DNA from 3 places in the Paenibacillus sp. cl6col genome. Region 2 is predicted to be linked to each of the others. Evidence: riboswitches for the same ligand, from Rfam matches in the RefSeq annotation. Region 2 holds a riboswitch; each other region holds the start of a gene.
The links. A riboswitch is a leader RNA that binds a small molecule or an ion and turns the genes downstream of it on or off. The one in region 2 is predicted to bind cyclic di-GMP.
Positions count from the first base shown of each region.

Region 1: linked by a shared signal. The riboswitch ahead of BLS15_RS12460 (CAP domain-containing protein) and the one ahead of BLS15_RS18640 (CAP-associated domain-containing protein) in region 2 are both predicted to bind cyclic di-GMP.
Region 3: linked by a shared signal. The riboswitch ahead of BLS15_RS29890 (glycosyl hydrolase family 18 protein) and the one ahead of BLS15_RS18640 (CAP-associated domain-containing protein) in region 2 are both predicted to bind cyclic di-GMP.

Region 1 is NZ_FNAZ01000004.1:114,579-125,306, forward strand. Features, by position in the region: gene BLS15_RS12425 (aldehyde dehydrogenase family protein) at 1-701, opposite strand, end outside; gene BLS15_RS12430 (stalk domain-containing protein) at 971-2,242, shown strand; gene BLS15_RS12435 (TetR/AcrR family transcriptional regulator) at 2,548-3,207, shown strand; gene BLS15_RS12440 (hypothetical protein) at 3,222-3,404, shown strand; gene BLS15_RS12445 (hypothetical protein) at 3,458-3,739, shown strand; gene BLS15_RS12450 (alpha/beta hydrolase family protein) at 3,898-5,346, opposite strand; gene BLS15_RS28975 (hypothetical protein) at 5,610-5,762, shown strand; gene BLS15_RS29960 (hypothetical protein) at 5,750-5,824, shown strand; cyclic di-GMP riboswitch class I at 5,953-6,043, shown strand; gene BLS15_RS12460 (CAP domain-containing protein) at 6,172-7,233, shown strand; gene BLS15_RS12465 (class D sortase) at 7,307-7,924, opposite strand; gene BLS15_RS12470 (NAD(P)/FAD-dependent oxidoreductase) at 8,110-9,042, opposite strand; gene BLS15_RS12475 (alpha/beta-type small acid-soluble spore protein) at 9,118-9,405, opposite strand; gene BLS15_RS12480 (SGNH/GDSL hydrolase family protein) at 9,569-10,681, shown strand.
Region 2 is NZ_FNAZ01000007.1:95,336-106,063, reverse strand. Features, by position in the region: gene BLS15_RS18660 (GNAT family N-acetyltransferase) at 1-76, shown strand, start outside; gene BLS15_RS18655 (SLOG family protein) at 265-825, opposite strand; gene BLS15_RS18650 (DUF6612 family protein) at 1,024-1,884, shown strand; gene BLS15_RS18645 (DUF6612 family protein) at 2,054-2,827, shown strand; gene BLS15_RS18640 (CAP-associated domain-containing protein) at 2,994-5,594, opposite strand; cyclic di-GMP riboswitch class I at 5,805-5,894, opposite strand; gene BLS15_RS18635 (macrolide family glycosyltransferase) at 6,070-7,251, opposite strand; gene BLS15_RS18630 (helix-turn-helix domain-containing protein) at 7,248-7,688, opposite strand; gene BLS15_RS18625 (DUF6612 family protein) at 8,085-8,882, shown strand; gene BLS15_RS18620 (ABC-F family ATP-binding cassette domain-containing protein) at 9,377-10,728, shown strand, end outside.
Region 3 is NZ_FNAZ01000017.1:11,590-22,317, reverse strand. Features, by position in the region: gene BLS15_RS27070 (helix-turn-helix transcriptional regulator) at 1-329, opposite strand, end outside; gene BLS15_RS27065 (aromatic amino acid transport family protein) at 540-1,862, opposite strand; gene sdaAA (L-serine ammonia-lyase, iron-sulfur-dependent, subunit alpha) at 2,156-3,046, opposite strand; gene sdaAB (L-serine ammonia-lyase, iron-sulfur-dependent subunit beta) at 3,069-3,767, opposite strand; gene BLS15_RS27050 (helix-turn-helix transcriptional regulator) at 4,357-5,022, shown strand; gene BLS15_RS27045 (AzlD domain-containing protein) at 5,237-5,563, opposite strand; gene BLS15_RS27040 (AzlC family ABC transporter permease) at 5,554-6,282, opposite strand; gene BLS15_RS27035 (TrmB family transcriptional regulator) at 6,362-7,171, opposite strand; cyclic di-GMP riboswitch class I at 7,649-7,733, shown strand; gene BLS15_RS29890 (glycosyl hydrolase family 18 protein) at 7,845-10,728, shown strand, end outside.

The sequences.
Region 1 (10,728 bases), on a different contig from region 2:
TGTGGATGCTGGACAAGCGGAGCACCAGCTGTCTCGCCGAAGCCTGGAATGACGTTCACGACACCCGGCGGGAAGCCGGCTTCCTGAATAAGCTGTGCGAGATAGAGTGCTGACAGCGGCGTCTGCTCAGCTGGCTTCAGGACAACCGTACAGCCAGTGGCCAGCGCGGCGCCCAGCTTCCAAGCAGCCATCAGCAGTGGGAAGTTCCACGGAATGATTTGTCCTACTACACCTACAGGCTCATGTCTCGTATAGGTGAGGAAATTGCCGGCCGTCGGGATCGTTTGTCCAACATTTTTGGTTGCCCAGCCAGCATAGTATCGGAAATGCTCGATGGTGAGAGGAAGATCGGCAGCAAGTGTTTCACGGAGCGGCTTGCCGTTGTCCAGCGTTTCCAGCTCCGCAAGCTCTCGCTTATTCGATTCAATTAAGTCTGCCAGCTTGTAAATAAGGCGGCTGCGATCAGCCCCGCTCATGCGGGACCATTCACCATGATCGAAGGCATCGCGAGCAGCTTGTACGGCTCTGTCGACGTCTTCTTCCTGCGCTTCGGCAACAACAGCCAGCACTTCACCAGTTGCGGGATTCATAGAGGAGAATACGTTATTCTTCACGGATTCTGTCCATTCTCCATTGATGAACAGCTTTTTCGTACCTTGCAAGAATGCTTCTACCTTAGGACTGAACTGAATCTGTGACAAGATGCAATCACTCCTTCTATTTGGAATTGGTACAGTGGTTAATAACTTGTACATCTCATATGTATTCTTGCGATCAGCGAATCATTCCCATTGAGATATCTTTGATGTAAATAGAGACTGATTTGCAGATGAGGTGCGACAGGCCTGTGAATAAACTGGAACATTAAGGAATTGCAGGAATTCTATTGAGAAATAAGTTAAAATAGATCCGAATGAGAGAATAATAGAGCAATCGCTCTCATAATCTTGTAAGAAATGAGGGAGCTTTCTTGAAAAAGCGATTTCTTATCTGTTCGCTGTTGTCTATGCTATTGACCTCTACGCTGCTACTTCCGCAGCAAGCAGGCATCGCAGAGGCGGCTGGGAACAGTCAATCTATGAAGACGAAGATTATGCTGGATAACTATCCGCTAGATTTTCAGGCAGAGCCCATTATTGTACAGGGGAATACGATGGTTCCATTCCGTGGAATCGCAGAAGCGCTCGGCATCGAAGTGCTGTGGAATGCGAAAGATAAGACGGTAACGGCGAATCAAATGGCTGCAGATGGGAAGAAGGTAGTAGTTCTGCAATTGAACCAGAAGATAGCCAAAGTGAATGGACAGGCCGTGCAGTTGAGTGCAGCGCCGTTTGCCCGTACCGGAACGACCTATATTCCGCTCAGCTTTTTCAGTAAGCAGTTCGGTGCACAAGTATCCTGGAATCAGAAAACGAAAGTCGTCTCCTTGCAGTCACCGCCGAAGAAGATGTACAGTATGGCCTTTTATGCGGTAAAAGCTTTCGGCGAGCGCCAGTATATCCCTCAATTTGATACTGTGGGATTTGGCTGGGCAAGGCTTCAAGAAGATGGAACGATCACAACGAGCGGCAAAGACTTCTATTGGCCCCAAGCTGCAGGAGAAATAACACCTGAGGGGATAGTGGATCAGGCAAAGCAGGAAGGAACTAGTCCGTATCTCATGGTGTTTGCTTCAGATCGGAAGAACGAGCTGACGAAAATGCTAGAGGATTCGGCGCTTCGCGATAAGGCGATTGCGGATATTGTGCAGCTTGCAACGGACAAAAATTTCTCCGGCATCGTGCTTGATTTTGAAGGGTTGGGCTTGTCTGGAGATATTGGGAAGGCAAAGCGGGACTTTAATGAGTTCGTTACACGTTTGGCCCAGAAGACTAAGGCATCTGATCTCAAGCTCTCTCTTGCGCTTCATCCATTGAATGGAGCCTATCAAGGATATGACTATAAGACATTGGCAACAGTGGCGGATGATCTCATTATTATGGCGTATGAATATACGAGAGGGAAAGTGCCGGAGCCATTGGACAAAGTGAATGAGGCCATTACGCTTGCTTTGAAGGAAGTATCGAAAGAGAAGCTGGTATTAGGCATTTCGACATGGAGCGAGAACGAGAAGACGATTAGCAGTGTAATTGGGCTTGCGAAGCGCCATCAGTTGAAAGGGACAGCATTGTGGAGATTAGGACTCATTGGGGAATCCTCTAAAGCACAGATCGATAAAAATGTGATTCCATTAAAATCGTAGCTTGGACAGCACTTTTTTATATCATTGAATAAGTTGTGTACGGTGTATGCAATTCCATAAGTAACCACTCTGTAAGGGCAGCAACCATATGAGTCAGTCCCTTAAGAAGGGCGAAGACGCTCCAAAACCACTGAATTGTGTGGGAATAGGGGCGTCTGCCTTTTTTATGTGCGTTCACACCAATGTGGGAGGCAAAAAAGTTCAATCGAATAGCGAAGCGTCTTACGTTATTGACGAAAGAGTTTGATTGTGACATCATCATTATAGATACCAACGGTCGGTATTAAAATGGAGGAGGAAACAGTATGGCAAGAAACAAATATCCAGAACAGACGCTGGAGCAGATTATGGCGGTATCAGCAAAACTCTTCATGGAAAAGGGTTATGACAAAACGAGTATTCAAGACATTATTAATGAAGTAGGAATGTCCAAGGGAGCGATCTATCATCACTTTATGTCCAAGGAAGAGATTTTGGAGGCGGTTATGAACCAGCGCTCAGATCGTACAGCAGACATGTTCCAGACCTTAATACAGAGTACTCAAGCAGCGAATGCCCGCGAGAAGCTCATTTCCCTATTGGAAGCTCTTGCAGTCGATCACGATGCGCACTCTCTTGATGCTCTCCTATGCTCACAGATCCATAATCCACAGTTTGTCGTGAATGGGATCAAGGATTGCGTTCTGCAGGATGCGACGCAGCTTGCTTCTATTATGAAGCAAGGGATGGAAGATGGATCGATTAGGACGGAATATCCCGATGAATGCGCAGAAGTGTTCTTGCTGCTGTTGAACGTATGGATGAACCCGGTACTGTTTATGCGAGACATCGAGGGAACCGTTCGACGTCTCCGATTTCTGCAGCTAATGATGAAGCAATTAGGCGTGGATGTTGTCAGCGACAGCTTGATTCAGAAAGTGATGGAGCAATACAAGAACATGGGGGCTTTCCTGAATGTAGAGTGAAGGAGGAGATGACAATGCAAATGCATGTAGGATTTATCGTTGGATCTGTCATCGCGAGTGTGGTTCTAATAGCGGGAACCATCGGACTCGTGCTGAGCAAGCGGCGTGGCGATACAAGCACTTGGGCAGGCTGGGCGGTTCTGTTTGGCGTATGTGCTTTAGCAAGTGCAGTCATTAACTTAGGAATTGCAAAGTGAGAATGAGAGGGACCTGTGATGAAGATGAGGAAGAACTTGGAGAGGGGGAGCGCATGAATATGAGAAATAAGAGGCTGCTTGAATCTACGAAGAGGCTGTCTGACAGCACCTACAAGAGAGCAATGAATCAGGCTTATCAAGCTGCACATCCATCTCGGAAGGCGGCATACAGAGGTGCTATAATAAGTGGTGGTATCGGACTGCTGCTGCTGACTGTAGGAGGAGTCCTACTTGGGCTTGGTCAGACAGGATGGGGATTAAGCTTGCTCGGCTCCGGAATTGTGGTTGCAGGTATCAATGGATGGAATGTCCGCCGAATTTCAAGTAAGGGGTAGAACAACTTTTTTTTGCACAAATAGATACCAACCGTCGGTATATTACTTATGATTAAATCGATTCCTTACCCTGTAATTGATTTTTTATCTTCATTAGACTGGGGCCGGGAAGGGAAGGAAGACTGCCTTTCCCGGCCTAGTAGCATTACTATTGTGTGTCAACGAAAAGTAACTTCGGGATATTCACTGCTGGTGCTGTTCATCAGCGCTCCGCCAGTACCCTTCAGGTTCTTATTGAAGAAATCCAGAACATAGTGATTGACGACAGATGACCCTCTGTACCCGTCGATTGTTCCTGTAATACCGGCGTATTGCAGGAGATTCGAATAGAGCTGCAGGTCGGTGAAATTATAATGCTTCGCACCTTCCAATTGAATGATGCTTCCACCGTGCTGCTTTACTTTCTCCATTATGGCAAGCTCTTGTGCAATGATGCTGCTCATCTTCGTATCTGTAATAAGCCCCTTACGCTGCTGCTCCTTCATCTCGGTGAACTTATCAGCCTTCAGGAACAGGGCGGGCTTGTCGGCTAGTCTATTGATGTCTAATTCATAGAGAGAGCCATCCATATTAACCGCCGCTTTGACGCGGGGGTTCGTGTTCAAGACGTTAAATGCGGTCGCACCCCCGAAGGAGTGGCCCATGACACCAATCTTGTCCATGTCGATGGCGCCCGTAAGTGGGCTTGGCATGTGACCAGCATTCAAGCCATCCAACTGGCGAATGACGAAATTCACATCTTCCGTCCATACCGTTCCGATGGATTTGCCTACCGTATAGAAATTATCCATGTTGAAAGTAGTTCGATAGTCTGTATTTATGCCATCTGGAAACGCTGTAGCTACTGTGCTGTACGGATGGTCGATGGAAGCGACAATATAACCGTGGCTGGCCAGCTGCTCGGCTTGAGACACATGAAGCAGTCGGGTTGTCCCCATTCCATGATTGATGATTATTAATGGATAGGGAACGGAAGTAGGCTGTACTGCTGCTTCTTCATAGGCATTGCTGCGGATGTACTTCCAATAATCGAATATCGGTTCAGGGAGCCTGATAAATGATGATAATCCCTTTTTATAGGCAGTGAGCATCTTTGGATCCTCAGGAAAGACAGGTACGGTCTTCTGCACATTATCTACTTGTGCGGGGTACCAGAATTGCACAAGGATTTTACGTTTATCTCCACCATTCTCTGTATAGATCTCCTCTCGACCTTCATCCGTTAGCGACATCGTAAATGTGCCTACTTGATAGGGTCCCTCCAGTTTCGGCAGCTGAAAAACAGGCAAGTATGACGACAACAAGACGTTCAATGTGATTACGACGCAGGATAGGCCAAATAAAGTATAGCGCACAGATTTCCACAGATTGAACGTGCTAGATGACCGTATACTTTTCCAACATAGACTCCCCGTTACTACGATAGTTAGGCTGTACACGCCGAACATCTGCCATCGATAACCCTCTTGCCACAAGTGCAGCGTGAGAATGGACATGCTGATTGTACTGGCTACGATGCCGGTTAGCCGGGGCAGTTTGCGTGTAAATAGAGTACTTATCAATAATGCAAAGCAAGAGAAAGCTAGCAATATTTCATAGAGCCGCATAACGTTCCTATTCCTCCCGTTCTTCAGAGCGTACTTGCCTCTGTCTATTGAGCGTAAAGGGTGAAGATTAAGGAGAGGTCGATCGTTCGTTTAAAATTCGTTTAAAGAGTGAACCACGTATGTTTCAGTTTTTGTTCAGAATCATGGATTATTGTGTAAGTAGACTCTCGCCTAACGACGACTGACCCTGATCAGCCTACGGTACCTGGTGAGACGACAGATCCCGATACAGGAAATACGACGGAACCGGGTGGAAGCATGGCATGGGCAATCCAGACGGTGACAAGGATGATGAAGGAAATCCTGATGATGCAGATCTAGGAGGCAAGACGGATTCGAAGAAGCCGAATGCTAAGCGGGGGGTAAGCTGCCGCAAACTGGTGAAGAAGCGCCTGTATCGCCAATCGTCGGTATGATTCTCATTACTGCCGCAGCACTCATGTGGATAGCTCGGAAACGATTATTTGTAAGGCGTTGATATATGAACCGCCAAGGAGAGTTCCTTGGCGGTTAGCCTACTATTCTGTCCACATACAGAAGATTACAATCGTTCAGGAGTGTACAAGCAGTTCTGTTGCATGTTACCATAGACATATAACTGTTACATTTGGATAATGGCAAACCCTCGCGAAAGCAGGGGACGCAAAGCCACGGGTCTAATGCATTTACACAATGCGATGACAGCCGGGTTGCCCTAATTGCGACAATACGAGCGTCTATTTAAGTGCGCCGCCATTAGGGTGGCGCTTTTTTGTATATACAAGAAGCGCCCCTGGTGTTCATCTCATTCGAGCGGATAACGTCAAAGAATGGGAGATGGTAAGGATGCGGACACGTTGTACGGAAACGACTGACAACAACGCAAACTGGCAAGTAGAAGAAAAACAATCATTGGTAGGCAGCAAGCGAAGAATTGCAATAGGGCTTAGTGCTGCATTGCTGTTCGGCATGTTCATGCCACAGCCAACTCTCTATGCAGCGGATGAAACTAGCGGAAGCGGGACTGCTGCATCAGAATTGTTGAATGTGCCACAGGCGGCAGGAGTCAAGGTTCAGGGCATTTCGCTCGGTATGAGTGAGAAGCAGCTCTTCGAGCGACTGGGACAACCAGCACGCAAAGACGTAAGCGAGTACGGGTTCGAGTGGTACATCTATAACAAGGATTATAAGCAGTATGTGCAGGTCGGTGTGCTCAACAAGAAAGTTGTAGCTCTATACTCGAATGCTAAGGCTGATTATGGCAGCATTGGATTTGGTTCGACGAAGCAGGAAGTTACAGCAGCCTACGGGTCTTCCATCAGCCGAATTAAGAAAGGCAATACCATCTATAACTACAAGGATAACGGCGGAACATACAGTATGCACAAGGTAGGCGACGTTTATGCGACGGTGTTCTATGATGTGAGTCAGCGCGGCACGGTAACAGCTGTCCAATTCATTGCTGAAGCTGTGGAGTTGTCGTTCAAGGGTTACTTCGGTACGCCTAGCGAGCAATTGCGGACAAGCTTCGAGCAGCAAATATTCGATCTAGCGAACGCAGTTCGCGTACGCAATGGCAAGAAGCCGCTGCAATGGAACGATAAGATCGCAGGAACAGCACGCAAGCATAGCGGTGATATGGGAGAAAGAAGCTTCTTCGATCATAATAATCCGGATGGTAAGTCGCCGTTCGATCGAATAAAGGCAGACGGAATCATATATAAGTCCGCAGGAGAGAATATTGCCGCTGGCCAGACGAGTGCCATCTTCGTTCATGAGAACTGGATGAACTCGGAAGGGCATCGTGCCAACATATTAGGAGATTATTCGCGAATGGGTGTAGGCGTATTTTTCGGAGGTAAATCGAAAGTCTACTACACGGAAAACTTCTATACGCCACGAAGCTAGCAGGCCGTGTTAAAAAGACGCCTTCAATCCCACAGAAACAGTGGTGTTGGAGGCGTCTTTGATTGATGCGGCGTTATGGGGTCTTCTCCATGACAGCCTTCACAATAAGCCGGTGTGTGGCTGTGTCGATTGGATCACAGGTGATGAGTGTCAGCTCCCGATCCGTTGGATTCTGATCGAGAACGGACAGATCTTCTGGGGTCACGACGGATTTCGATTGCACGGTATACGTGTAGGTCTGATCCGACGTTTCTAATTGAACTTTATCGCCTTGTTTTAACTCATTGAGTCTATTGAAGTGTCTGCCGAATGTCAGACTACGATGGCTCGCCAATACAAAGTTGCCGATCTCGCCCGGCATTCGGCCGGGGACAACGATTCCACTTCCAACCTTGAGAGAGGCAGGTGTGGCTTCTTCTACCATAGGTTCCCGCAGATCGATTTTGTCGATCGATATTGCCCCATATACAAGGAGACCGTCAATGGATTTAGGCTCCTGTTTTTTTGGTGTGGTTGAATCGGTTTGTATCTTGGAGGTTACTTGAATGCTGTCTTGCGGCAAGTTGTCCCACTCCGTAAGGAGCCGAAGCTCTCTTTGTTGTTCGTTGTATTGATTCCACTTCGGATATAGGATAAGGGCTAACCCGGCAAGGAGAAACAATAGAGCCGTGAAACCAAGCAATCTGGACATGATTTGATTCTTTTTCGTAATAAGAGGCACCCCCTTAACGCACTATGTCTGTGCCTCTATTGTACCGTATGTAGCAATATGTTTTCCATAACCCACCATGCTGGTAGGTGCAGTTCGTAGGGGATCGGATAGCAGCAGTGAAGCTCAATTGCAGCAACCGGATGCTGGAAGGAGGCGTTAGCAATCTAAGATGATGAGGATCCTTCCTTAGGGGAAGCCTGCTGAAGGATTGCTTTATGCATCCAAATTGCAGCTTGTGAACCTTCCGCCATCGCAATCGTAACCTGTTCCGAATGCACACATACATCTCCTGCCGCCCATACATTCGGGACATTGGTCATTTTCGTACGTGGATCCACCATAATGTGTTTATTTTCATGCCGCTCTATCCCAATCTGCTCTGCGAGGGAGGACTTCACCTCATTGCCTCCGAAGGCAACAAATCCACGCTCTCCATCGATGATCCTTCCATCGGAAAGTCTCACGCCACGGAAGACACCTTCTTCCTTACATACTACTTCTTCAATCTGTGCATCAATTACTTCAATTTTCTGTGCGTCCAATTGTTGCATTTGATCAGCAGACAAGGGTTTCTGCTCGTGATTCACATAGACGATGTCACGGGTCCAATACAATAGCGTTAGTGCCATATCAGCTCCGGTAGAGCCAGAACCGAGCACAATGGTTCGCCGACCGCTCACTTCATAACCATCGCAATCAGGGCATACATACACCGTAAGGCCTAGGCAGGGCATGAGATTGGGCAAGGATGGAAGCCGATCCATGATTCCAGTGGCGAGCAGGAGTGTACTTGCTGTGAAGAGGCCGTTCTCTGTTGTCGTCACGGTGAAGCCATGCTCGCCATTAGGTGCGAGACTCGTCACGGTATCTTCAAGCAGATGTATGCCTAACGATGTGGCCTGCCGTTTACCCAAAAGACGAAGCTGAGTACCGGACACTCCCTCAGGCCATCCGAGCACATTATGGTAGGAACGGCATATCGTAGATCTGCCATAACCACTATCGATCACCAGCACGCGGTGTCGGTATCTCCCCAGCTGAATGGCAGCTTGCAGCCCGGCAATGCCGCCACCAATAATAATGCTCTCATAGCACATAAGCAGACACTCCTACCGTTTCTGAATGATTATTGCATGAAATAATGTCTGGCATGCCAAGAAAGAGATCTTATCTTACTTCCCCTGCTGCTTCGTTAAATTCTCCTGAGCAAGGCGAATCATCTCCCGCACCATCGAGCCGCCGATTCGTCCGCCAACGCGACCTGCATCTTCCGTTGACAACTGTCCATTGTACCCTTCTTGCAACGGCACACCCAGTTCCTTAGCTACCTCATATTTGACATCATTCGGCCGGTTCGGATCTACTGCAAATCCTTCGCGGCGCATGACCTCGGCTTTAAAAGCATTGACACTGTTCTCGGCACCTGTAACAAGCAACTTTCGACGACTTCTTCGGGACATAACCTTGTTCCTCCTGTGTCTTCAAAATTAATACTCTTCATACATTCCCCCTCCCAATCGAAATTATGTAAGAAGTGAAGAGGAGTAGGAATATACTATGGAGAATTAATCCAGTGAGTAAGTGTCTGTTTGGGTAAGCACACCATTCGAGAGGAGCTTGCAAATGGATTCGGAATATCAAGATGTACAAGTGAAGGAAGCAGAGTTAACGGTGGAGCAGCAGAGGACGAATACATCCGATGTGATCTGGTATTCGCCGCTTGAAGCGCCGTTCGCAATTGCTGGATTACACTGGCTGTCTACGGAGGGGAAATATCGACGGCTCCCCGTATCGCCAGAACACAAAATTCCAGAGGGAGTCGACTGGCTGGCGGATCATACAGCAGGTGGTCAGATCCGCTTCGTGACGGACTCTTCGAAGCTGTTTCTGCGGGTGAAGTTATCTGGCCCACACGACATGTATCATATGTCGGCGACGGGGCAGTGCGGCTTCGATTGCTATGTGGAAGCGGATGGACATCTCCACTACCGAAGTACGACGGCAGGATGGAATCCTAGAGATTCTGAGTATGAGTCTGTCCTATTTTTCCGAGATGAAGCACAGAAAAGGCTTGTCGTTCTGAACTTCCCGCTGTATCAAGGGGTAGAGGAGATTATGGTCGGGTTGAAAAGGGATGCCATCGTGGAGTCCCCGCCTGCCTATGAGGATCCAGGCAAGGTTATTGTTTACGGAACCTCCATCACCCAAGGGGCATGCGCCATGCGTCCTGGAATGTGTTACACGAACATTCTTAGTCGAAGAATCAATCGTGAATTCATTAACTTAGGCTTCTCTGGCCATGGAAAAGGAGAGGCCGAGCTAGCTCATATTATTGCATCTATATCCGATCCAGCTTGTCTTATTCTGGACTACGAAGCGAACAGCGTCTCTCCAGAACGATATGCGGAGACACTGCCGCAATTCGTAAGGATTTATCGTGAAGCGCATCCAGAAGTTCCGATTCTTATATTATCGAGACTTGCATTCTCCTTTACACGCTTCGATGAGGAGGACTCCAGACTGCATCAAGTGCGCAAGCACATGCAGATGACGTTAGTGGAATCCTTGCGGCAAGCAGGGGATCGTCTTATCTACTTCTGTGATGGTGAACAGCTTCTTCCACAGCATGCTCTTGAATGCTTCGTGGACGGCACTCATCCTACCGATCTAGGGTTTGTGCAGATGGCAGATGGACTGGAGCCAGTACTGCGAGAAATACTGGAAAGCAATTCTTAATATAGCCTTACACAATAAGCAGGGAACTAGTTGCATACGGAATGATT
Region 2 (10,728 bases):
ATTGTTTGATGGAGAATATAAAGATACCCAACTAATGAGAATAACATTAGATGAATTTATGATGCTAAGTGATTGAACTAATGGCTGTATTCATTCAATGAACAAGCGGCAGTGTACTATTTTACAACACAAAGCTGCCGCTGGTTTTATAGAGTCGACCTATTACTTTTTTGGAACGATTAACTGAAGCCCCTGCTCCCTTACATACTTGATACATATCCGTTTTCACTAGACCAAGCCAATTTTATTCAAAACAATTATTTTTCACTCGAAGAACATGCTGCTTTGCTCCTCATCTGCAATCGCTTGAATTTCCTCTGCTCCGATATTGATATAGATATAGCCTTCTTCTTCTTGCTTCTTCAAGGCGCGTTCCTTCGTAAACTTCGGACTTGCCTCTCCCGAATCCTCATCATAGACGAGCAGAATGCCATCTGTCTTGCGGAACAGCAGCTCGTCCCTTGCGATGAACTGCCATTTGCCACTGTAGGGAGCATTACTCACCGTGCCATAGTAATCGATTCCACGCATAATTTCTTCGAAATAGGTTTGCTTCTCCTCGCTCCACTGTGCTTCAGGATTGGCGTACGCCGTAATAATGGAGCATTTCAACTGCGGATATTGTTGTTTCAGCGAGATAGCAGCTTCGCAAGCCCATAAATCGACTCCATACTGGCCAGGTGTGATGACCCATTCTAATCCTTCTTCAATTAGCGGAATAAGGCGAGATTCTATCGCTTTGCGTATATAGGGAACTCCCTGATGCTTATTGTTATAAATACCGAGTTCGTGAGCTCGGTAGCCGGTAACGAGTAGATTTTTCAATGTATGATTCCTCCGAGAATGTATCTATATATATGATTATAGACGGTAGAACTAAAAATGATAAATATACAGAGAATGGGACTAAATATCTAGTTCCTTCATCAATTTGACACATGTTTTAGTTCTAAAATCCCTGTTACAGAGACGTATGAATTGGTTAATATGAGTAAGTATACTAACATTTAGGGGGAAAAAGTTTTGAAAAAATGGGTTGCACTATTGTTGGGGGCAATATTAGTAGTAAGCATGACGGCTTGTGGAGATAAAAAAGACGCTGCTGGAGCAAACAGCTCTTCTACAGCACAGACGACAACTGAGACAGAGAAAAAGGATGCTCAGGTTCCATCTGTCGATGAACTTATTCAAAAATCAATTGATGCAAGCAAGTCGCTCAAGAATTTCTCTATGGACAGCCAAGTGAAGCAGGATCTTACAATTAGCCAAGGTGAACAGAAGCAAGAGCAAAATACGGAAATAAAACTGAAAAGCGACATGACTAAAGAGCCTTTCAATCTGTATCAAGAAATGACAATGAACGTAGCGGGTCAAGGTGAGCAAAAAGTCGTTCAGTATATTTCGAAGGACGGCATTTATTCACAAGTGAACGGGCAATGGACGAAGATGCCGGATGACATGAAGGCACAAATTCTTGAAGGTGCGGAGAAAGGGGCAAGCCCAGAGCAGTCCCTGGAACGCTTCAAATCGATAGCGAAAGATTCGAAGGTATCTGAAGAAGGTACTAACTATATCTTGACGGCGGACTTGTCCGGTGACGGGATGAAGGAACTGGCGAAGTCGTTGATGACCCAATCTGGTTCTAACAGTAATCCTCAAATGGAAGCAATGATTGAGCAAATGAAGATTAAAAGCATTAAGATGAAGTTTGGTGTCAACAAGGAGTCATACCAACCAACAATATCCGATGTCGACATGTCTATGGAAGTAGAAGAGCAAGGTCAGAAAGTTGAACTCAATATGGTTATGACAAGCACATTCTCGAAGCATAACGAGATTGGCGAAATCAAGGTGCCACAAGAAGTATTGGACAGCGCTAAGTAATCGCAATGTATAGACGAGACCGTCGAATCTATGGATTTGGCGGTTTTTTTATGGCATTAATAGTTCTATTCTACTAATTTCTGTTTCGGAATAGGGCTACGTTCACTTTGTCTGTCTATCGATATTGGTTACTATGAGGGAGCATACTAATTTTGGGAGGCAGACGGTTTTGAAGAAGTGGACGGCAGCACTCGTAGCGATCATGGTAGTACTAGGCATTACAGCATGCGGCAACTCAACACCTACGGCAGGAGAATTGATTCAAAAGGCTACGGATGCGGATAAAACATTGAAGAGCTATTCAATGGATGTCCATGTTGAGCAAGTGAATGGGATTCAAGGCGACAGCAGCAAAGAAGAAAAATCGGATATTACAATCAAAACTGACTTTACAAAGGAACCGCTTGGTTTCTATCAAGATACGTCAATTGTGTCAGACCAAACGAACCAAACGATTAAACAATACTTCACCAAAGAAGGAGCATACTCTCAGGTAAATGGCGAATGGGCGAAAGTTCCGGATGAGTTGAAGAGCCAGTGGGAAACGAACATTAAGAGCCAAATGAGCTTGACGCAAAATCTCGATAAATTCAAGCCGTTAGAGAAAAATTCGAAGATTGCCGTGGAAGGTAACGAATACATCATGACTACGGATATGTCTGGCGATAAAGGCAAGGAGTTGGCGAAGACGCTGTTGTCCGAGTCATCTGGTGAAGAAGCTGCGGAAGCGCTTGGCAAGATGAATGTTAAGACGCTTACCATGACATATGGCGTGAATAAGGAAACCTACTTCCCGACGAAGAGCGGCTTTACACTTGTGCTCGAAGGGGAAGAGAACGGACAGAAGATTTCGATCAGCATGAAGGTGACGAGCACGATTACGAAGCATAACGAAGTGGCCGAAATCAAAGTGCCGAAGGATGTTATCGACAACGCTCAATAGGATACGATTTCGATTGTCGATGAAGAAAGAAAATAAAGTTATAGACTGAGAAAATATAGTTCCGACGGCATTACTGTTATCACGCGGTACAGCCCGTAAAAGGAAAAAAAGCAGAGATCCTATGTGATAATCTAGGATCTCTGCTTTTTGTGTCATGATGAATATCTTATTGCTCGTGTATCACGCGATACAAAACGAGTGCCGCCTGCGCTCGAGTGAGCGTTCCCGCCGGATCAAGTTTGTTATCGGTGGTTCCTTTGATAAGTCCTTTGCTCACTGCGTACACAACGGCTGTCTTTGCATCCTGTGAGATGAGTGCTTCATCCTTAAATCCAAGCGAAGTGCTTGAATGGGACAGATCAATTTTCAATGCCCGCGTAAGCATCACGACCATTTTTTCGCGAGTAATCGGTTTACGTGCCCCAGGCTCTGCAATCCGCTGTTCCCAAGTCTCTCCGTTATTCGTCAAGCGATCAAGCAAGGTGGCGAACTCCGCTTGGGTAATAACGTCGTTCGGCTTGAATGTGTGTATGCTGTCTTTGCCGCACAACAGTCCGTGAGCTGCAATGACTTCAATTTCATCCTTTGCCCAATGTGCAGTAAGATCATTGAAGGATCTTGCATGCTCTGCAATCGTGTAGGTGCCGAACTCCGTGACCTGGAAGGAAATATGCTTCTTATCAGCTGCCTTCATTCCGGCCAGTTTATAGCTCCAAGCATTTGTTGTTAGGCCTTGAGCTTCTGCGTACACGCCTGCCTTACGAATATCCTTTGTAGCTTCCATCAGCTTCAAGGAGATTTCCAACAGGATATTCTTTGCTTCTTGCGGCCCGCGGATCGTGATCATCGGAGACGTAAAGGTCGTCTCGCCATGATGCTTGCTAAAACCTTTGTCCTTATGCTCTGCAAGAGACACCACAAGCTCGAGTTCACTCGTTCCGATGAGTTCCACAATAGACTTATTCGGAATGGTAATATCGAATTCGGCTGTAGACAGAAGCAAATCCTTGCCTGATTCCTGCAGCAGTTTGGCGGCCGATTTGTCCAGCGTGAAGGAGACTTCATTGTAATCCTTCATGCTTACATCGCTAATATCGGGTTGAACCTGCTTGGTATTTTTGTCCTGCAGCTGTTTTTTCACGGTATTCGCATTTATCTTGAACTCCGCATTCACTGCATGCTCCTTCATCGTCTCTGCCAGTAATCCTGCCTTCATCGTCTTACCGGCTGGAATTGTTCCCACAGAAGTCGAAGGTGTAGAACTACTAGAACCTCTAGAGCCTTCAGATGAGGAAGACGAAATAGGCAACTCTGGCTTCGGATTCGGATTCGGAACAGACGGCTTGATGACATCAACAGTAGACGAGTGAATGTAACCGATTCGGATCCGTTCATTGTTTGCGTTGAACAGATTCGCATTTACAAGATTGAAGGTATATTTCCCTTCTTGGTCGCTCAAGAAAGCGATGGTTGCTATGTCGCCGTCTCCTTCATAAGCGCCTCCGTTGAGATTTACGGAGTAATCCAATTGCTTCTGGCCATTAGGTAAATCGGTTATGTTCTTTGTCGTGATAAGTGGGACATCCGGATAGTTCAACTTTTGATAGGTAGCCATCGTAACGCTTGGCTTTATATCTAAGAGAGTCAAGCGGCTGTCATAAGTAAGACTGAATGAAGCTGAATATACTGCTTCCGACACAGAATATTCGACCTTTACATCGAATGGATCTCCTGTCAGAACCTTAGATTCGCTGAGGCTAGGAGATACAACATCGGGATCGGGCTTTTTATCGTCGACGGAATTCTGCGTGACGAAGTTCTGTGTGTAATATACATTTGAATTCCCCCCGAAGTACACACCCACCCCTAGATGAGAAAAGTCTCCCAAAATATTCGAACGATGTCCTTTCGAGTTCATCCAGTTCTCGTGAACGAAGATGGCACTCGACTGTCCAGCAGCAATGTTTTCCCCTGCCTTTTGGTATACGATTCCGTCCGCCTTCAGCCGATCGAACGGGGATTTGCCGTCCGGATTGTTATGATCGAAGAAGCTTCTCAGCCCCATATCGTCGCTATGCTTGCGAGCAGTTCCCGCAGCCTTTTCATTCCACTTCAATGGCTTCATGCCCTCGCGGACACGCACAGCATTAGCCAAATCGAGGATTTGTTGCTCAAAGCTTGTCTGCAATCGCTTGCTAGGCGTGCCAAAGTACCCCTTGAACGCCAGTTCCACATCATGGGCAATAAATTGGACAGCCGTCACCGTATTCCCTTGATGGAGATCATAGAACACGGTTGCATACATACCGCCGACCTTGTACAGGCTATATTGTCCGCTGTTGTCCATATTGTAAATCGTATTGCCTTTCCTAATTTGACTGAGGGAAGATCCGAAGGCTGCCTCTACCTCCTGCTTGGTTGAACCGAATCCAATGCTTCCATAAGAATCATTCGCATTCGTATAGAGTGCAACGACCTTGTGGTCCTGAACACCAACTTGTAAGTAATGTTTATAATCCTGATTGTAAATATACCACTCGAAGCCATATTCACTTAGATCCTTGCGAACCGGCAGTCCGATTTTTTGGAATAGTTGATCCTCGCTCATTCCTATGGTGATGCCTTGCAGTTGGTCTGCCCCTGCCTGCGGAGCATTGTTCGTTTTCGTGACAGTAATCATACTACCGACCAGCTTATCCGCTGCATAAAGGGTCGGCTGATAGATAAGCATCCCGGCTAACAGCGCAGCGCTAGCTGTAATCGTCATACGCCGCATTCTTCCTGCTTTAATGTGTTTATGCTGTTCTTGGTACATTGCGTTGTTGGTTGCTGTACAACATGGCCGCATCATTACATCTCCTATTCTTTTACATTCTGCGATCAAATGAGATGAACATCGGGGACGCTTTACAATAGCACAAAAAAAGCGCCACCCTAATGGCAGCGCAATAAAAAAAGACGCACGTAATGTCGCAATTAGGGCAACCCGGCTGTCATCGCATTGTGAAATACATTAGACCCGTGGCTTTGCGTCCCCTGCTTTCGCTAGGGTTTGCCATTATCCAAATGTTACAGATTAAATGTCTATAGTAACATGTAAATGAACAGCTTGTATACAACTGTGCCTATAGGTACGCAAAATTCAATCAAGTACCAGGTCTATCAACCCAGTACGATTTATGTTCGTCATGCACTTCTTCAATGAAGCTGCCCCATTTTAAAAAAAGGATCATGAAAGTACACTAAGACTTCGCTCGAATTTTAGTTAAAATCACATTGGCCGCTTCTACTGCACCACCAGCATTCTGAAAAGTTTCTGACAGTTTTTGCGCATTTTCCTGATAAGTCCGATTCGTCAACACCTCAGATACCGCTGCTGCCAAATATTTTGGCTTCTTTCCTTTCAACTTTAAACCTGCACCCAGTTGAGCAACCCGATCAGCCACTAATCCTTGTTCGCTATGTTGCGGAAATAAAACCATTGGAACTCCAAAATACAGGCTTTCATTCACACTATTCATGCCACAATGGGTAATAAATACATCGGCTGTTTGCAATACCGATATTTGATCCACGACGTTATTCACTGTGAAATTTCTTGGTATGTTGCCAAGAGAAGCAATCTCCGTTTTTTCACCAACTGACATCACAACATCATAGTCCGTATCTGCAAATGCCTGAATAACTTTTTGGTAAAAATCTTGATTTTGATTCAGTATAGTCCCAAGTGAAATGTAGATTAGTTTTCTATCTTTTTTATTAATCTGTATCGGCGGAGACTGCCTGATGGATGGTCCGACAAAAGCATATCGCTCAGAAAACGTATCCGCCATCGGCTGGAATTCTTTCGAGGTATAAACAATGGCGTCTGTTTCATTATTATTTTGAACAATCGATACAACATTCCCTATCTCATAACCATGATTCTTTAACAACTGAATTTTTCTGTTCATTCGGGGCCAACCCACGATCATCCTCCATACATCGATGAAACCACGCTTCATCAGTTTCGCGGTGTACTGATTAAAAGCAAAGGTAGTAGTCGAACAAACATATGGAATTTCTAGTTTTTTAGCAAATAATTTTCCCCAAAAGCATATAGAGTCAGATACAATACAATCCGGCTGGATTTCCCTTAATTCCTGACATACCTTCTCATCCAAAGCAATGGTCGTATCGGCAACCATCTCAATTAATGCTGTAAAATCTTTGCCAACCTTGCGATCCAATTCCTTTTGTGAAAGCTGGGGCAAGAACTCATCACAAGCAATGAATGCAGCACCAGCACCTTCTATTTTTTCCTGAAATTCTAGAAAGGAATAGTACCAAACTTGATGGCCTCTATTGACTAACTCGGCAACCACCGGAATGGTTGGATTGGTATGACCATGTGCGGGTATCGAAAAAAATACAATTTTGCTCATTCTGATTCATCTACCTCTCGCTCCGCTTTTTGGATCATCTCTACAAATTCCATGAAATGATTACTTTTTAAGAGAGCAATCCCTTTTGTCGCATCTTCCCCCAAGACAATCAGCTTATCACCAGCTTGTATCTGATACATTTCGCGTGCCTGTTTGGGAATGACAATCTGTCCCCGATCTCCTACCTTCACAACACCAAAGAACTGCTTCCCCGTGGGAACGAGCTGATTCGCCGCTTCTTCACTCATATCACGGGATAATTGATCCAGGGTTACTTGGAAAAGTTCAGCGAGTATTTTGCATTTAAAAATATCGGGCAAGGCCTCCCCGTTTTCCCACTTTGCTACGGTCTGTCGTGACACGTTTACCTTCTCAGCTAATTGTTCCTGACTGAATTTATGCTTTTTACGCAACACACGAATATTCATACCAATCATATTTTTCATCTCCGTATACGTTAAATATATAGAAGAACCAAGGTGGAAATCTATCAACAATTCGCAACATTTTATGTTAAGAATTGTGGCAAAGTACAAGTCATAGATGAAGCTAACGTCGATAGCGCCGTATTCGATTGCGAACCAAAAATTTTTCGCAATATATCCAATACTTGTGCACTGTTATTTGTCCATATCATACCAAATTAATAGAGAATACAAACTGAGGTGTTCTGTTAAAGAACAAGACTGTCGACAGTCTTGCTGTATCCATTAGATGTATCGATGATGTCCAAATGCTTCTATTTTATTGAAGTAATAGGTTTTAACTTACTGTTCCCTTCTTTATAAATTGGCTAACATGGGTAAAGCAGATTATTTTAGGGGGCTGTTATTTTGAAAAAACGGATAACCATACTACTAGCATTCTTATCATTACTAGGGATAACGGCATGCGGCAATACGATGCCGACAGCCGATGAAGTATTGCAGAAAGCAATTGAGGCTGATAAAAGTGTAAAGAGCTTTTCCTTGGATATCAATCAGACAGAGACAATCAAGGCAGATCAAAAAATTGAAGCTTCTAAGCTAACTAAAATAAGATTTGATTATACGAAAGAACCGATCGGCTTATATTTCGAAAATTCGATAATATCTAATGAGGTGAATTTAACTTTAAAAAAGTACCAAACGAATGAAGGGTCATATTTTCTTCAATATGATGGTCAATGGAGGAAATTGCCGGATGATTTGATGAATCCAACTCAAATACAGAAGGATATGGATTTGAATGAGCTCTTTAGACAGATCAAGATGTATGCAAATGAAGCGAACATTATTTCAGAAGGCAATGATTATATCGTGACAGTGAGTTTGGAAAATGAAAAAGCTAAGGAAGCTGAACATTTTTTGTGGTCGGAGTTACCAAGCAAGGAAGAGGATAAATTAGAACAGGAAAAGTCGGAGCAAAAGGGTAATAAACAAATCATGCTCGATATGAAAAACATAGTCATTAAATATCGGATCAATAAGGATAATTATTTTCTTATGAGTACCGCTTTAGAATATACAAAGTCTGGGGAAGAATCCGGACGAAAAATTGAGGATCATTTTGTAAGTAACTCAACATACACTAGACACAATGTGGTTCCTCAGATTAAAGTGCCACAGCATATTATAAAAAGCGCTCAATAAGAAGTTATTTTTCTACGATTCCGCCGCATCTTTTGAATGCGGCGGTTTTTGCATATTCTTGACAGGACGAGCTATGATCGTGTATGATTTTCCTCGTAATACCATTTTATGATGATGAGGATTAGAAAGGGGATGGCGGTATTGTCAACTGTTCTTCAACGGAAATTGGCTTAAGACGGGAGAAGTCTGCCCATTTTTAGCTTAATGCCAATCGAAGAACAGTGGATAAAGAACCGATTCCTTTTTTCATATACAAGTACGCGTTCATGAACTTTGGGTGCAGAACCAAGCGGAACCAACAGACACGGTCTGTTCGTATTGGTCTGCAGCACTAAGGATAAATTGAACTACCTATTATGGGCTATTTGTATAGGGCAAGGCGATTCGTTCGCCTTGCCCTTTTTTGCATACACACAAGCAAATACTTTCTTTATGAAGCTGTTCTCTCGCTTGGCGTTGAGCATCATTTACGCACATGCAAAGGAGAGAATGACATGAGTATGTTATCTGTAGAAGAAGTAACCCATTTTTATGGGGATAAACGAGTATTTCTCGATATTAGCTTCCGCTTGCTTCCGGGGGAGCATGCCGGAATTGTAGGCAGCAACGGAGCGGGCAAATCAACATTGCTGCGTATCCTGTCCGGTGAGCTATTGCCGGATGCAGGGAAGGTGGAGTGGCTGCCTCATGTGAAGGTAGGTTATTTGCAGCAGCATATTGATCTGCAGCCTGGGATGACCGTGCTCGATTATTTGCGCGGGGCATTTGGTCACCTCTATGCCATGGAACAGAATTTGATGGAGCTGGCACACAAGATGGCCGAAGATGCTGACAATCTGGAGTTATGGCTTGCCAAGTATGGGGAGCTTCAGCATCGACTGGAGCATTCGGGATTTTATGAGATTGAAGTGAAGCTGGAACAGATCGCAGCAGGCTTAGGGCTGCTTGATATTGGTCTGGATCGGGATGTTGAGAAGCTGAGCGGAGGTCAACGCACGAAGCTGCTTCTAGGAAGATTGCTCTTGGAAGAGCCCCATGTTCTCCTGCTGGATGAACCGACGAACTATTTGGATGAGGTGCACATTGATTGGCTGAAGGGCTATTTGAAGGGGTATAAGCAAGCCTTCTTGGTCATTTCCCATGATAATTCTTTCTTAAATGAAATTGCCACGTCGATCTTTCATGTCGAGCACCAGAATATTAAGCGTTATGTAGGCAACTACGAGGCATTCCGCAGCGTATACGAGCTTAATAATTTGCAGCAGCACGAAGCGTATAGCCGACAACAGAAGGAAATTGCCAGACTCGAAGATTTTGTTCAGAAAAATAAGATTCGCAAGGCGAAGCAGGCCAAGAGCCGCGAGAAGATGCTGGAACGCATGACGCGGATTGATCGACCAACTTCTGGTGCGAAGCCGCGATTTTCTTTCCAAGTTCATGTGGAGCCTGAAGGTAGAATTATGAGGGCTGAACAGCTGCAAATCGGCTATGCGAAGCCGCTATGCTCGCCTCTGAATCTGTTGATGAAACGAGGAGAGAAGATTGCGATTGTCGGTCATAATGGGGTTGGCAAGACAACGCTGCTTAAGACGCTGCTTGGAGAATTAACCCCATTGCATGGCAATGTTCGTCAAGGAGAGCGGGTGAAGGTCGCTTATTTTGCTCAAGAGCTGTTCGTATCCGACGATTCCGCGCTTGATCAATTATGCGCATTCCGTACAGACATGACACATCAGCAGATACGCAAGCTGCTTGCGATGACTGGGTTGACGGAGGAGCATATTCGGCAGCCGCTCAGCTCGCTAAGCGGCGGAGAGCAGGCTAAGGTACGATTATGCGAATTGAT
Region 3 (10,728 bases), on a different contig from region 2:
ATAATTTTGCCAGCTTCACCACGAATGGCTATCATGCTTGATTTCATTGAGTGGTTGTCCTTGCTTTTGGTAAAATAACTGATCGCTTGCTTTGCGTTAGAGTACTTAGCCTCACTCAACATCTGCAAAGCCATATTCGTAATCGGGGCTCCTAATTCTCTGCCCGTATGATGCCCGTTCGCGATTTTGATAACGGTATTTTGATAGTCTTCCAAGCTATGCAGCACAATCTCGCTGGCATCTCCCAAATAATCGGCCAAGCCTTCCACGATGGAGTCATAGGATTGCAATATGGCCCGATCATATTCTGTAAAATTCTTATTCTTCATAATTTGTAATCCTCCTTTCTATGTGTATAGCTGCCAATAGAACTGATTGACTCAAAACTCCAGCTAAGACGGGATAATCATGCGACTAGGTTAAATCATAGCCCCGATTCATCTTATGATTGAAATCACGAATGAGTCGACTAATCAATAAAAAGAGAGCTTTCTTAGGTGCCAATGACAAGCCACCTGAGAAAGCTCAAAAATATTTAATTAGAATAATGCTTTCAAACTTGCAAGGACAGTGAGAACGCCCACAACAGTGACAAAAATATTGCTAAGTTTTCCTTTATATTTAGCTAGAGCAGGAACTTTATTGATCGCATACATTGGTAAGAGACATAAAATAGCAGCAACTAGCGGTCCGCTGAGAGTATCTATAATTCCAAGAATGCTTGGATTTGCATAAGCGGCATACCAGCATGTTAATACTACAAAAACAAGGATCGCTCTCTTAACTGTTTTTTCTTTTAGGTTTTTTCCACGTGCTTTACCGGCCGAGATAATCATGTCACGCATTACCTCGTATACTCCTACATAATGGCCAAGAAAGGACTTTGTTACGGCCACAAACGCAATAATAGGAGCTGCAATAGTGATTAGAGGCGAATTAAGCCGATTGGCAAGGTATGAAAGTACTGATAAATTCTGTTCTTTTGCTATTACAAGATCATCTGGAGTCAAACTCAAGACACTACTCCAAACAAAGAACATAACGACAATGAAAGTCATGATATAACAAACTTTTTGTATTTGAGAACATTTGGCGTCTGTAGCTTGTATTCCATAAGTTTGTCTCTGTTTCATAACAAATGACGATATCATAGGAGAATGATTAAACGAGAATACAATAATTGGCAATATCATCCATATCATATTGAAGTATCCTCCTACTCCTGTTGGAGCAGTAGAAACACTTGAAAAACTAAGCATCGACGTATTCCACTGTGGAATTAAAGATATTGAGATAAAAAGCAGCGAAGCTATAAAAGGATATACTAGCATACTCATTACCTTTACAGTAATATCTTGACCGAAGTTCAGTATAGCTATAAGACCGAGTACTAATACAAGCGATAGAATGGCTCTTGGCGGCTCATTCATGTGCAATTGATTCACCATAAAACTACTTGCAGTATTTGTTAGTGCAACCGAATACATCAGCACGATAATATAAATCGATAAGAAAAATACGAGGTTAAAAATTATACTTGCCTTATTACCGAAATACTCTCTTATCGTACCTGTAATCCCCTCATCAGCAGATTTGGAAGCATATATCATTTTAGCAAGCGCCCTATGCGAGAAGTACATAACAGGAAATGCAAGTATTGTAATTAACAGTAACGATAATAAACCTCCTGCTCCCGCATTTATAGGTAGAAAGAGTACGCCTGCTCCAATTGCTGTTCCAAAAAGGCTCAATGCCCAGGTGGTATCTTGCTTGTGCCACTTTTTGGGATCTGGATATTTTTCGTTTTTCCCTGTAGTATCTTCAGCAGTAAATTCAAGTTTTTCGGCTGTATTCCCATTCATATTATAATTCCTCCTTGTATACTGGTTAACTACTTTATCATTTCCTCTCTTTTAAAACTGTTAAAATTGTTTACGTTTACAAAACTATTTAATGCATACTATTACATTATATGGCATTAATAGATATCGATATACACTCCTCTCATCCTTGATAGAGAATTGGAGAATGAACCTTAATAACTGTGATTTTTTTCACAAAGCATGAGTTGAAATTCCATTATTTTGCTATAACGCTTACATTTCTGTGTAAATATTGTAATCTTTTATTACTATAATTATATATTATTATTATCTTATTTTCTAGTAACCTTATCTTCGAAAATTTTGTTTTTAATAGCAATTCCTGTGGGAGTGGCTGCAATTCCACCTAAACCTGTCTCTCTTAATTCGCGAGGCATCTGTCTTCCTACTACGAACATCGCTTCAATTACTTCATCAGCATTGATGATGTTGGTTACGCCTGCTAATGCAATATCCGCTGCTACTAAGGCATTAGCCGTTCCAATAGCATTTCTCTTTACACAAGGAACTTCTACCAAGCCTGCAACCGGATCACAAACTAGACCAAGTAAATTTTGCAGTGCAGTTGAGAAAGCGTCAGATGATTGCTGAGGTGTTCCTCCGGCAGCTTCTACTGCTGCTGCTGCAGCCATTGCTGAGGCACTACCTACTTCAGCTTGACATCCTCCGAAGGCTCCGGAAATACAAGCGTTATTTGCTACTACCATTCCTAATAAAGCTGAAGTGAATAGAAAATGAACCTTGTCTTCATGACTTAATTGTAAACTATCTTGGATACTAAACAGCACTCCCGGGATTGTCCCACTTGCACCTGCAGTTGGAGTTGCACAAATAACTCCCATCGACGCATTTACTTCATTAACTCCGATAGCGTTTTGGACCCCGAGCATCATCAAATCTCCAGAAAGGGTTTTTCCACTTTCACGATATTGTTTTATTTTAACAGCATCCCCTCCGGATAAACCGGTCGGAGAAAATACTCCGTTGCCCTCAGCGCTTTTCTTTACAGCATTCTCCATAGTCACTAAATTTCTTTCCATTTTTCTCCAAACATCTTCATAAGAAGTTTTAGTTTGCTCGATTTCCTGCTCGATTGCTAATTCATAAATTGGCTTTTTCCTTTGATTAGCTGCATCGATAATTTCCTTTATAGTCATGTACATAAACTTTTCACCCCTAATCTAATTAAAGAATAATGATATTAGCTGCACTGCTAGAATTTCTCAATTCCTTCTGAACATCACTAGATAATTGAGAATCCACATCAAATTGATATAAATATTTTCCTGACTTCTCCAAACTATTAAAATTGTTAATTTCCACATTATATTGTTTAAAGATCCTGCGTAATATAAATTCAAGGTCATCTCTCTCGGAAATCGCTATAATAACCGGCAATGGCCCTTGAAGATGTAAGCTAAACCCGTCAATTTCTATATGTTTAATTTCAATTAATCCGCCACCGACTGAAGTTCCCATTGTTCTAATATTTCGATTTCCATCCTCCAAATAAATATCTGCAGTATTCGGATGACCGGCAGGACTATCACCTGCTTCTTCTAAAAAGGTAATGTCAATTCCTTTAGATTCTGCTATTTCAATAGCACCAGGCACCCTACTATCGTCGGCAGCAAATCCTAATATACCGGCAATAATTGCAAAATCAGTTCCGTGTCCTTTATGGGTTTCAGCAAATGATTCATAATACCTTACCACAACTTTTTTGGGAAGACCTTGAAATAGTTTATTGGCAACTGTTCCAATAGCTAAGGCACCTGCAGTATGTGAACTGGAGGGGCCGATCATAACCGGTCCAATCACATCAAAACAACTTTTGTAATTAACAACCCTTTTTTCTTTAACAGGTACTAATTTCATATTCATATTAGTTTCCTCCCCATAGTTGCCATACTAGTCACCCGCCCACCATGTAAGGGTTTTCAAAAGTAACACTAAGAATCATCAAACCCTTTCTTAGTACGAATTGAATACTTGGATAAATTATCGTTGTAATCATACTCGTTGCAATCAATGCCATCAAAACAACGATGTTTTCTGATCCTTCTCACATAATTTGAAATAATTTATTATAGTAATTATTTTTTATTACTACACAGACAGAGTACCACATAGATATTCATGCAGTCAAACAAATGATAATAAATTATTATTATCGGAATTTTTTATTACAAATTTAATGTTTCTCCCTTTTAAAATTCTAAAAAACTTGTTATAAGTTATAATAGGGTTGTCTATTTTGAATGCTGGCTTCTTCATTAAACGAAACCTTGCCGATAAAAGACCCGAAGTTGGGTTGTCTATAGCTGAAAAAAGAAGAACGCATCTATGTACGAGAAGTAAAGCGCATCTTTTATTGAAAGAGATTTTGCTCAACCTTGGAATTGAATATGAATTCGCGAGCAATTTCATAGTGAATGAAATTCAGGAATAACTGATTAGGAGGAATACTTAAATGGATAATGAACTATTTCGACACTATCAAAACATAATGAATTATTTCGGGGAAATTTTGGGATCTAATTATGAATTTGTATTACATGTTTTAAATCCTAATGGGGGTTCTCAAATCGGTCACATAGTCAATGGAGACTTAAGTGGAAGATCTTTAAATGGCCCTTTAACTGACTATGCAAAAAAATTAATCAACGAAAAGGTATATTTAAAAAAGGATTATGTTGTAGATTATGTTGGAGAAGGACCCAGAGGTAAAAAATTCCGTTCATCAACTTTATTTATAAAAGATCGTGAAGGTCAATTACAAGGTCTTTTATGTATAAATTTTGATGCGGATGTCTATAGGAAAGTCGCAAAGGATATATTAAAATTGGCCAATCTAAGTTCAGCTATAGATCTTATCGAACAAGAAACTGACCAGGAACAACCTATTGAAAAACTTACCGATAATATTCGTAATATCATTTATTCAGTAATAGATAAAGATATATTAGAATCCGGTGCTCAGTTATCACCTGAACAAAAGAGACTTGCTATTTTCAAATTAAAGGAATATGGGGTATTTGAAGTTAAAGGTACAATAAATGAAGTTGCTGAAATAATGGGAATGTCGGAATCAAGTGTTTATCGTTATCATCAAATGATATCTCGCAACGACAAGTAGCCCCAATCGAATCAGAACAATAAATCGAGCAATACAACCTTGGATCAATCCGAGGCCGTAGAGCGAAACAAAAGACGACTATTATTCTATTTATGGGATAATAGTCGTCTTTTTCACTGTATACACAAGCCTGTACCACTGGCTTCTCACTTCGGTAGCTTTACTATTCTCTTCACGTTAAGAGCGAAGATTGCCAAAACTCTAGTATCAAGTTTCAAAACAATAAGCGTAAAATGATTATGGAGATAATACCGCCCAGTACGGTTCCCAATAAACTTCTTGTTTTTATCGCAATTAAAAAAGTCGGTATGGCTGCAAAAAATTCAATGTTGTTGGTAAGAGATGTAAGCTTTCCGTCATGGATAAATATCTCTTGACCTATCAGAGCAGCTATTACAGAAATGGGGACATAATTTAACCAACGCATTGCCCATTCTGGTAATTCAAACCGACTAAGCACCATAAGAGGAACGACCCTTGGAATGAACGTGACAAAAGCTGAGCCTAGAATAATCAAAAAAATGTCCCATCTTACTTCCATTTTTCTACCACCATTCCTATTGTTGAAGCAATAATTGTAGCCACAATAACGCCCATACTGCTGGACAAAAAGAAAGAACTTCCCACAGCAATGACCACTGCAATAATTGCGACAACGATATCAAGTTTGATTCTATTTCGCCCTACCATAGAGAGTACGAGAATTCCAATAAACATAGCTGGCAAGGCAAATGCTAGTCCGAATTTCTCAGGATTCGAAATCCATTGCGCCAAAAATGCTCCTGCTAGATTCGCTGCAAGCCAATTTACATAAGCGGTTATGTTGAGGCCATGCATCCATTTCTCACTGATTCGCTTTTTCTTGGCCGCCTCGGTAATCGCGACACCGAATGTCTCATCGGTGAGTAGAGAACCTACTAGCATGTTGCGAAGTGGAGTAAGATGCCGGAAATAAGGTGCTAGTGCTGCACTAAGTAAAATATGACGAAGATTTACAAAGAAAATCGTAATAATAATGGCAGTAATCGAACTACTTGCTGCTATCATACCCGCAGCAATAAACTGAGCTGAGCCAGCATAGAGAATCATAGACATCAGAGCGATCTCAGCGATGCTAAGTCCCGCAGTCTTTTGGATCACACCTGCAGCTAATCCGATACTTAAATAACCCAGCAGCGTGGGGACACAATCTTTTACTCCTTGGATAAAGCTATCTTCAGCTCTCGGAGACGAATTCATTTGGACGTTCGACAGACTCATTTCATTCCCTCTTTATTTTCAAGTATTAGAAGCTAACTTACTAACTACTACGAAAAAGTGAAAGAAAATACGGTTCAATTTATTTGAACCGTTTCCCGGTAACAACATGAAATAGGTTAGGAGCGTTTTTCCAAAGCGCTTCTGCTTTCTCTGGGCCCACTTCTTTCACTAATTCTGAGAACATAATGTCATGCCTGATGTATTCCATCGCGATTAACACAAGTGCCGGGTCTTCCGTTTTTACCGCCCATGCAGGTGTATTTTGCGCGAAATTTGCAATTAATACTTCTTCATTATCCCGTGCAACAATCGTTAAGCGGCCGTTCATACGTTCCTCAGCTACTTCTGGAGCCATGTAGTTGTGATGAGTCGTTGCCCCAAGCTGAATCTCAGGTGCTCCAAAAAGAATAGAAAAGACGTGGGTATCATCCTTTATCCGCTCATCTATAGCACCTTTTATCGAAGCGACTTGTGGTTCCCAAATCGACAACCATATTTCTTTTTTAGCTTTATCGATTATGTCAATCATTTCGGCCACAACGCGCTCATCACTGCTGATGCGTCGAATGACATCTACTTCTTGTTCACTTTCTAACGCAGATAAATTCTTTTCAAGATAATCCATAGAATTGTCAAAGTCATTACGCAATCGACGGATTAATTCTTTTGCTGGTAATGGCGCATAGGTTACAGGATCAGTAGGTACTGTATACACCGCACCTTTATCCATTAATTTTGCCAGTACTTCATATATCGTTGAACGAGGTACACCTGACCTTTTGCTTATTTCATATCCGGTTATAGGAGAATTTTTCAATAGCCCTATGTACGCTTTACATTCATATTGTGAAAAGCCCCATTTCTGAAGTTCTTTAAAAAGTTCTTCCATGGCAACTCCTTTAGTAGTTAGTGTGTTACTTACTATAAAATAAAATGAATTAGCTGTCAAAGCAATCCTGGTTCCGTTATCGAAAATGATCGTCAGACCACTGTTTTGTTCCTGATTCTTCAACTTTTGGGCGAGGTATAATTGCCCAGAAAAGGAGGATCAGTCCTTTTTAATTCCCTCCCTAAGACCTACTGCCCAAACCTTGTCGGACATGTGGAATATGTAAAAAAGCATAACAAGGAATAACAAGGGATCGGTGCAGTTACTAGGCTGATGTCCAGTATCAAACCATATGGAATTAACATACATCCTCTTATTCCATCCGGATTTCAACATGATATATTTCTAGTGAATAATAATATCGAACTATGTTCATATATTCACAAATAATCCGTATGACCCATTAAATAAACGTGAAACTGCTGTATATTTAACGGTGTAAACATGTATCGTTATGCAAGAGTATGCATGTTTGCAGGTATTACTAGGCAAAGCTAGGGAAATCTAGTGACGCAAAACTAAAGGGGCTAAGGAAGAAATTCTATGCCAGCCAGTTGCCGATTAATAGACCCCCATCTCTATTAGTCGTATGGTTGTTTTTGTATGATCCATGGCGAGATGCCCCACCCTAGCTGCCTATTAATAAAATCTATTGATAGGAAGTGAATAACGGATGAAGACTGGGAAAAAGCAGAGTGCACGGAGATTGTTCGCAATGACGGTAGTGACCATCATGATGTTCGTGTCTTCGTTGGCACCGGCTTATGCAGGGTCGGCTGTTTCCGCAGCACAGGAACCTGTGGTCAAAAACGCGACAAAGGAAATAAGGAATGTTATGTACTATGGCGATTGGTCGATTTGGGGAGGACAAGGGAACTTTTATCCTAAGGATATACCGGCCGATCAATTAACCCACCTGAACTATGCGTTTCTCGATTTTGATGCCCAAGGCAACCTTGTCTTTACGGATAAGGATGCGGCAGTAGAAGCGCCTGTCGGCCAGGATGGCGTTCAATGGCAAGCGGCCAATGCAGGCATCCTTATCGCCCTGCAGCAATTGCGCGCAGAAAACCCGAATCTGAAGATCGGCATCTCTCTTGGCGGATGGTCGAAATCAGGCGACTTCGCTGTCGTTGCAGCCGATGCTTCCAAACGGGCAAATCTGATCCAAAATGTCATGAAATTCATCAAGTACACGAACATGGACTTCGTGGATGTCGATTGGGAGTTCCCGGCTGAAGTTCGACAGCCTGATATGGTCGATAATAAGAACGATGAAGGTACGAAATACGCTATACCAGAGGATAAAAACAATTATATTTTACTCCTGCAAGATATCAAAAACGCATTGAATAAGCAAGGAGCCGAGCTTGGTAAAGCGTATGAACTGTCTGTTGCACTTCCAGCGCCGAAGAGTAAGATCGATATCGGCATTGATGTGCCGAGACTGTTCAACATTGTAGACTTTGCCAACATTATGACTTATGACATGCGCGGTGCATGGGATGAAATAAGCGGCCACCATACCGGCTTGTATACGAACCCGAACGACCCGCTCACGGGCAACAACCTGTCCATAGACGAGAGCGTGAAATATTTGATTCAGCAAGGAGCCGAGCCGAACAAGATTGTTGTCGGGGCAGCCTACTACACTCGCGGCTGGGATAAAGTATCGCAAGGATCCGATCCGAATCATCCGGGGCTATTCGGCGAAGCAGCACTATCAGCCAAGGATGCGGATCAGACTCCATCCCGCGGCGCGGTTGGCGAGGCAGCGCTCGCTGTTGGGGACGGCGGCCGCCGAACAGGGATTTGGTCTTATCGCAACCTCGACAAGCTGAAGGCCACTTACCCGAATCTCAAGGAATATTGGGATGATGCAGCCAAAGCTCCCTATCTGTATGATGGGACAACTGGCGTATTCTACACGTATGACAATGAAAGATCCATTCAAGAGAAAACGAAATATGTGCTTGAAAACGGTCTGGGCGGCGTCATTGCTTGGATGGCTTCCAATGATGCCCCTACTGCGGATCCTGCCAAGCGCGACAAATTAACAAAGGCAACGAAAGAAGGCCTCTTCGGGAGCCAGGCGTTGACAACACATGAAATCCAATATACCAAGCTGGACGTTACGGCGGATGTGAAACCGTATACTGAGGCTTGGGGCAACAGCAAAGGCTATGAAATCACCCTCTTCAATAACGAGTCTTTGACCGAATCGAATCAAGTGTTGAAAGCGGTGGAAAGAGGAGCTAAAACGGTTAAGCTGCCGAAGCTCTACATCCAAGCCGATGGACCGCTGACTTCAGGCGATTATTTGGCGGGAACCGTAACAAATGAGAACGGTTACACGGTCGTCGATTTGAAATCGGTCTATGATGCTAAAACGATTGAAACTGGCAGATCCTATACGTTCAAACTGAAGGGAGATGCCAAGATTACAAGCATGGAGCTGGTTCAGCGGGTGTCGGATAACAGCCCAGAGATGAACAGACAACTCATTTTGGGTGATGAAGCTCCAAGCAAGAATCAACCGCCTGTATTGCATGGCGTAACGGACGTGACGCTTACAGTCGGCGACAACTTTGATAAGCTGGCCGGCGTAACGGCTACGGACGCAGAAGACGGAGATCTGACATCACGTATTAACGTGACGGGAGAAGTCAATACGAATGCAGCCGGCAAGTATGAGCTGGTTTACTCCGTTTCCGATTCGCAAGGATTAACGGTCGAGAAAAAACGCACCATTACAGTTATCGAAGCTCCAAGCAAGAATCAACCGCCTGTATTGCATGGCATAGCAGACCTGACGCTGAAAGTCGGCGACAGCTTTGATAAGCTGGCTGGCGTAACGGCTACGGACGCAGAAGACGGAGATCTCACATCCCATATTGCCGTGACGGGAGAAGTCAATACAAATGCAGCCGGCAAGTATGAGCTGATTTACTCTGTTACGGACTCGCAAGGATTAACGGTCGAGAAAAAACGTACCATTACCGTTATCGAAACGACAGCACCGGGGTATGACTTTGGGGTTGGTCAAGGAATCGAGTGGCCGAAGCAAGTCAATTCCCCATTCATCGACATGGTTGCATGGGTTACCAAGCCGGGCTATTCCAACAATGGCGCTCCTAACCTTGCCAGAATTTCCGAGGATACCGGCGTGAAATTCTTCAATCTCGGCTTTGTTCAGCCCGTTGGGCGTCAAGTAGCGGACGGCAAAGTGCAATGGGGCTGGGGAGGACATTCCTTACTAAGCGAAAAGAATCCGAACGACACCCAATATCAAGGAATTAAGCAGTCCATCCGGGAAATTCGTGAGTTGGGCGGAGATGTCACGATCTCGCTAGGCGGTGCGAACGGAGCTGCATTCTGGGAAGTCACTCAAGACACCGATACGCTCTTTCATACGTATATGGAGCTGGTTCAAGGCTATGGACTGACCCGATTTGACCTTGACATTGAGGGCGCTGCTCAGGACAAAGACATGAATATCGCTAACGCAAAGGCAATTAAGAAGCTGCAGGATGCAACAGGAGTCGATATCGTATTAA